DNA from 2 places in the Streptomyces sp. NPDC015171 genome. Region 1 is predicted to be linked to the other one. Evidence: predicted binding sites of a transcription regulator. Region 1 holds the regulator's gene; the other holds the start of a gene.

Region 1 (3,405 bases):
GAACTACCGCCGCCGCGTCGAGCGCGACCGGGTCGCGGTCCGGGAGATCGCCATCGCGAACCTCCTGACCGAGCTCCTGCCCGTGCTCGACGACATCGGGCGCGCGCGGGAGCACGGCGAACTGGTCGGCGGCTTCAAGTCGGTGGCCGAGTCGCTGGAGACCGTGGCGGCCAAGATGGGCCTGCAGCAGTTCGGCAAGGAGGGCGAGCCCTTCGACCCGACGATCCACGAGGCCCTGATGCACTCGTACGCGCCGGACGTCACCGAGACGACCTGCGTGGCGATCCTGCAGCCCGGGTACCGCATCGGCGAGCGCACCATCCGCCCCGCGCGGGTGGCCGTCGCCGAACCGCAGCCCGGCGCGCAGACCGCCAAGGCCGAGGGTGCCGAAGAGGACACGCCGGCCGACGACAAGGAGAACGGTGGCCCGGAGGAGGGCTGACGTAGACACCGAGCGGAAGGAGGGACGTCGGGGATGAGCACCAAGGACTTCATCGAGAAGGACTACTACAAGGTCCTCGGCGTCCCCAAGGACGCCACCGAGGCCGAGATCAAGAAGGCGTACCGGAAGCTCGCCCGCGAGTTCCACCCGGACGCCAACAAGGGCAACACCAAGGCCGAGGAGCGCTTCAAGGAGATCTCCGAGGCGAACGACATCCTCGGCGACCCCAAGAAGCGCAAGGAGTACGACGAGGCGCGCGCGCTGTTCGGCAACGGAGGCTTCCGCCCCGGACCGGGCGCGGCCGGCGGCAACTTCAACTTCGACCTGGGCGACCTCTTCGGAGGCAACGCCCAGTCCGGAGGCTTCGGCGGCGGAATCGGTGACGTCTTCGGGGGCCTGTTCAACCGCGGCGGTCCCGCCGCGGGCACACGTACCCAGCCCCGGCGCGGCCAGGACGTCGAGTCCGAGGTCACGCTGAGCTTCACGGAGGCCATCGAGGGCGCCACGGTGCCCCTGCGGATGTCCTCCCAGGCGCCCTGCAAGGCATGTTCGGGCACCGGCGACAAGAACGGCACACCGCGTGTGTGCCCGACCTGTGTCGGCACCGGCCAGGTCGCGCGGGGTTCGGGCGGCGGCTTCTCGCTCACCGACCCCTGCCCCGACTGCAAGGGCCGCGGCCTGATCGCCGAGCACCCCTGTCTGGAGTGCAAGGGCAGCGGGCGCGCGAAGTCGTCCCGGACCATGCAGGTCCGCATCCCCGCCGGGGTGACCGACGGCCAGCGCATCCGGCTGCGCGGCAAGGGCGCACCCGGCGAGCGGGGCGGCCCGGCAGGCGACCTGTACGTGGTCGTCCACGTCGGGGAGCACCCGGTGTTCGGGCGCAAGGACGACAACCTCACCGTCACCGTGCCGGTGACGTTCGCCGAGGCGGCGCTCGGCGGCGAGGTGCGCGTGCCCACGCTCGGCGGCCCCGCCGTCACCCTGAAGCTCCCGCCCGGCACCCCGAACGGCCGGACCATGCGGGCGCGCGGCAAGGGCGCGGTCCGCAAGGACGGCACCCGCGGCGATCTGCTGATCACCGTGGAGGTGCGTGTCCCGCAGGACCTGTCGGGGAAGGCTCGTGACGCGCTGGAGGCGTATCGCGAGGCGACCGCGGACGAGGATCCGCGGGCGGAGCTGTTCGAGGCCGCGAAGGGAGCTTGAGGGTGATGGACGGCCGTCGGCGTAATCCGTATGAACTGACCGAGGAGACCCCGGTCTACGTCATCTCGGTGGCGGCCCAGCTCTCCGGACTCCACCCGCAGACGCTGCGCCAGTACGACCGCCTCGGCCTGGTCTCCCCGGACCGCACCGCGGGCCGGGGCCGCCGCTACTCGGCCCGTGACATCGAGCTGCTCCGCCAGGTGCAGGCGCTGTCGCAGGACGAGGGCATCAACCTGGCCGGCATCAAGCGGATCATCGAACTGGAGAACCAGGTCGCCGCGCTCCAGTCCCGGGTCGCCGAGATGGAGGCGGCCCTGGACGGCGCGGCGGCGGCGATGCAGCAGCGCGAGGCCGCCGTGCACGCCTCCTACCGGCGCGACCTGGTCCCGTACCAGGAGGTCCAGCAGACCAGCGCCCTGGTGGTGTGGCGGCCCAAGCGGAGGCAGCAGGACTGAGCACAACGGCAGCACGGCCAAGGGGCCGGCGGGAGTGATCCCGCCGGCCCCTTAGCCGTACGCGCGGTGGCTGGGATTGTTCGGTCCTCTGATCGAGTCGGAGCGCGGCCGGGGCCACCGGCGAGCACGGCTCGCACCCTGCGGGCGTGACTGCCCGGATCTTGGCAAAACCATGAACTTCCTCTGGATGGAGGGTCCGTAAAGGCCCTTTGAAGGGGGATTCGCGTGGCCTTCACAGATACAGCTGTGCGTGGTGTTGCGCACTCGTTAAGTGATTCTTCTTGACGGCGGGTACGCCATCCGCGTTGTCTTTTCAGACACCTGGGTCGTATAGCAGCACCCACGTCCGGAACGCACCTGAAGTGAGCACCGCATGCGTCGTATCGTCCTGTCCGTGGCCGCGTCCACGATGACCCTCTCGCTCGCCGGCTGCGGTGTGCTGAACGCGGCGGGGGACGGCGCGAGCGCGAGCCCGACCAAGGGCAACGACATCACCGTGGGCCTGTTGCTGCCCGAGAAGGCCAACACCCGCTACGCGAAGTTCGACTACCCCATCATCAGGGACAAGGTCGCCGAACTCACCCGCAAGCGGGGCAAGGTCGAGTACGCCAACGCCGACGCGAGCGCCACCCGGCAGGCCGAGCAGCTGCAGAACATGATCGACAGCAAGGTCGACGTCATCCTGCTCGACGCGGTGGACGCGCACGCCGTCGCCGACGGGGTGAAGAAGGCCAAGGACGCGGGCATTCCGGTCATCGCCTACGACCGGCTCGCCGAGGGTCCGATCGACGCGTACATCTCCTTCGACAACGAACTCGTCGGCGAGGTGCAGGGCCGCTCCCTGCTGTCGGCCCTGGGGTCGGGCGTGGACACCTCGGACAAGATCGTCATGATGAACGGCTCGCCCACCGACCCGAACGCCAAGCAGTTCAAGGAGGGCGCGCTCTCCGAGCTGAACGGCAAGGTGACGATCGCGGCGAGCTTCGACACCGAGGGCTGGAAGCCGGAGAACGCCCAGGCCAACATGGCCAAGGCGATCACCGAGATCGGCAAGAGCAACATCGCCGGTGTCTACGCCGCCAACGACGGCATGGCCGGCGGCGTCATCGACGCCCTGAAGGCGGCCGGCGTCACCGCGCTGCCCCCGATCACCGGCCAGGACGCCGAACTGGACGCGGTGCAGCGGATCGTGGCCGGCGAGCAGTACATGAGCGTGTACAAGTCCTACCCGGACGAGGCCGAGGCCGCCGCGCAGATCGCCGTCACCAAGATCCAGGGCAAGGACATCCAGTTCGACGCCCTCAC
Region 2 (3,405 bases), on a different contig from region 1:
ACCTCCCTGGTCGCGACCCGGGCGGAGCCCGGCCTCGTGCACACGCTCTACCAGGACTCCAGCACGGACGTGGCGCACCTGCTGCGGATGCCCGTGCCGGTGCTGCTGGCGAGCGCGCTGTGGGTCGCGGGCGGCCTGCTCTCGCCGTACGCGGCCGCGTTCGTGCTGGTGCTCACCGCGCTGGAGCGGCGCATAGGCGGGGTGCGGGCCGCCGGTGTCTTCCTGGCCGGCCATGTGCTGGCCACCCTCGCCACCGAGGTCCCGGTGGGCCTCGCCGTCCTCGTCGGCCATCTGCCCGCGACCTCGCTGCACCGCCTCGACTACGGCATCAGCTTCGGCGTCGCCGCCAGCGTCGGCGCCCTCGCGGGCCTGCTCGGGCCCTGGCTCCGCTGGCCCCTGCTGGTCCTGGCGGCCGGCCTGCTGCTGGACGACCTGTTCGCCTACGCGGACCCCCTGACCGACTGGGGCCACCTCATCGCCCTGACGATCGGCGTGACCGCCTGGCCTCTGGTCCGCCGCTGGGCGCGGCGCACCTGACGGCCTTTCGGCGGCCGTTCTCCCGGGGCCGGCTCGCGGCGGCGCCCGCGAACCCGGTCCCGTCGCGTCCGGTGCGCGACCGCCCGGGGCGGCCGACGGCGCCGTGAGCCACGGGCTACCGGCTACGGCTACCGGTCAGCGACCGCGCCTCGGGCGTCCGGTCCACCGGCCGAGCCCCCGTCGCGAGCGACGGGTGCGTGTGCGCGGAAGTCGTGGGTCCCGCGCGTCCGCCCGGCCGGCCTCGCCAGGGCCGTGTGCCCAGTGGCCGTCCGGGGACAGGAGCGGCGCCTTGCGGTCCGCCCGGGCCCGGACCTCGACGTAGGAGTCGTGGGCCGTGGCGCGGAACGCCTCCTCGTAGGAGGCCAGGGCCGCGCTCATGGCCCCGCCGGCCAGGCCCCGGCGCCGGATGCGGGCGGCCAGCCAGGTGAAGAAGCCCAGGACCGCGGCGAGGGCTCCGATCAGAATCAGGGACGGTAAGAGAGCACCCATGGCCACGAGGCTACGTCGCCGCTCGCGGAGGGCCGGGTTCCGTTCGCTCCCGGTCGGTCGGCAGACATCGGGCGCAGCCCCCTTCACCTGCGGAAACCGAATGATCGCTCACAGCGAACAATGCGCTGGGAACATTCTCGGCGGCCAGTACATTGAGTCGGCATAGCTCAAGTTGACTGCCTAAGGGGAGATCATGGCTGCTGAGTCCACGGCGTTCACGCTCGTCCTGCCCGTGCTGCCGCTCGACGACGAGGTAGTGCTGCCCGGCATGGTGGTTCCGCTGGACCTGAGCGACGCCGAGGTACGTGCCGCGGTGGAGGCCGCACAGGCCGCCGCCCGGTCGGAGCCCGGCAAGCCCAGGGTGCTGCTGGTGCCGCGCGTCGACGGCACGTACGCCAGGACCGGCGTCCTCGGCACGGTCGAACAGGTCGGCCGGCTGGCCGACGGCGACCCGGGCGCGCTGATCCGCGGCCGGAGCCGGGTGCGCATCGGCGCCGGCACCACCGGCCCGGGCGCCGCGCTGTGGGTCGAGGGCGCCCGCGTCGAGGAGGACGTGCCGGAACCGCTGCCGGGCCAGGTCGCCGAACTGGTCAAGGAGTACAAGGCGCTCGCCACCGCCTGGCTGAAGAAGCGCGGCGCCTGGCAGGTCGTGGACCGTGTCCAGGCCATCGACGACGTGTCCGCGCTGGCCGACAACTCCGGCTACTCGCCGTTCCTGACCATCGAGCAGAAGGTCGAGCTGCTGGAGACCGCCGACCCGGTGGCCCGGCTCAAGCTCGCCGCCCAGCAGCTGCGCGACCACCTCGCGGAGCAGGAGGTGGCCGAGACCATCGCCAAGGACGTCCAGGAGGGCGTCGACAAGCAGCAGCGCGAGTTCCTGCTGCGCCGCCAGCTGGAGGCCGTGCGCAAGGAGCTGCGCGAGCTGAACGGCGAGAACTCCAAGGACTCGGCCGAGGAGTCCGACGACTACCGCGCCCGGGTGGAGGCCGCCGACCTGCCGGAGAAGGTCCGTGCGGCCGCGCTCAAGGAGGTCGACAAGCTGGAGCGCGCCTCCGACCAGTCGCCCGAGGGGTCCTGGATCCGCACCTGGCTGGACACGGTCCTGGAGATGCCCTGGAACGAGCGGACCGAGGACGCCTACGACATCCAGGGCGCGAAGGCCGTGCTCGACGCCGAGCACGCCGGTCTGGAGGACGTGAAGGAGCGCATCACCGAGTACCTGGCCGTGCGCAAGCGGCGCGGCGACCGCGGGCTCGGTGTCATCGGCGGGCGGCGCGGCGGTGCCGTGCTCGCCCTGGTGGGCCCGCCCGGCGTCGGAAAGACCAGCCTGGGAGAGAGCGTCGCGCACGCCATGGGCCGCAAGTTCGTCCGCGTCGCCCTCGGCGGCGTACGCGACGAGGCCGAGATCCGCGGCCACCGCCGTACGTACGTCGGTGCGCTGCCCGGCCGGATCGTGCGTGCCGTCAAGGAGGCCGGGTCGATGAACCCGGTGGTCCTGCTGGACGAGATCGACAAGGTGGGGTCCGACTTCCGGGGCGACCCGGCCGCCGCCCTGCTCGAAGTCCTCGACCCGGCGCAGAACCACACCTTCCGGGACCACTACCTGGAGGTCGAGCTCGACCTGTCCGACGTGGTCTTCCTCGCCACCGCCAACGTCCTGGAGGCCATCCCGGAGGCGCTCGCCGACCGTATGGAGATCGTCCGCCTGGACGGCTACACCGAGGACGAGAAGGTCGTCATCGCCCGCGACCATCTGCTCCCGCGCCAGCTGGAGCGGGCCGGGCTCGACGCGGCCGAGGTCGTCATCGACGAGAGCGCGCTGCGCAAGCTCGCCGGCGAGTACACCCGCGAGGCGGGCGTGCGGACCCTGGAGCGGTCCATCGCCCGGCTGCTGCGCAAGGTCGCGGCCCAGCACGAACTGGGCGAGCGGGAGCTGCCGTTCACCGTCACCGACGGCGAACTGCGCGGGCTGATCGGCCGGCCGCACCATGTGCCCGAGTCCGCCCAGGACCCGGCCGAGCGGCGGACGTCCGTCCCCGGAGTGGCGACCGGTCTCGCGGTCACCGGCGCCGGCGGCGACGTGCTCTTCGTGGAGGCGTCCCTCGCCGACCCGGAGACGGGCGGGGCCGGGCTGACCCTCACCGGCCAGCTGGGCGACGTGATGAAGGAGTCGGCGCAGATCGCGCTGAGCTTCCTGCGCAGCCACGGCGCCGAACTGGAGCTGCCGGTGGCCGACCTGAAGGACCGGGGCGTGCACATCCACTTCCCGGCGGGCGCGGTGCCGAAGGACGGCCCGAGCGCGGGCATCACGATGACCACGGCCCTCGCCTCGCTGCTCTCCGGCCGTCTGGTCCGCACGGACGTCGCCATGACAGGGGA

The links. The regulator HspR, encoded in region 1, represses chaperone genes until heat shock. The targets are predictions, from matches to a motif close to TTGAGNNNNNNNNNCTCAA.
Region 2: a site for HspR is predicted at 1,179-1,197, ahead of lon (endopeptidase La). Genes of this name have one in related genera too.

Annotation. Positions count from the first base shown of each region.
Region 1 is NZ_JBIBUO010000007.1:330,428-333,832, reverse strand. It holds gene grpE (nucleotide exchange factor GrpE) at 1-442, shown strand, start outside; gene dnaJ (molecular chaperone DnaJ) at 476-1,645, shown strand; gene ACF073_RS21610 (heat shock protein transcriptional repressor HspR) at 1,651-2,100, shown strand; gene ACF073_RS21605 (sugar ABC transporter substrate-binding protein) at 2,474-3,405, shown strand, end outside.
Region 2 is NZ_JBIBUO010000001.1:134,702-138,106, reverse strand. It holds gene ACF073_RS00660 (rhomboid-like protein) at 1-537, shown strand, start outside; gene ACF073_RS00655 (hypothetical protein) at 673-1,026, opposite strand; gene lon (endopeptidase La) at 1,220-3,405, shown strand, end outside.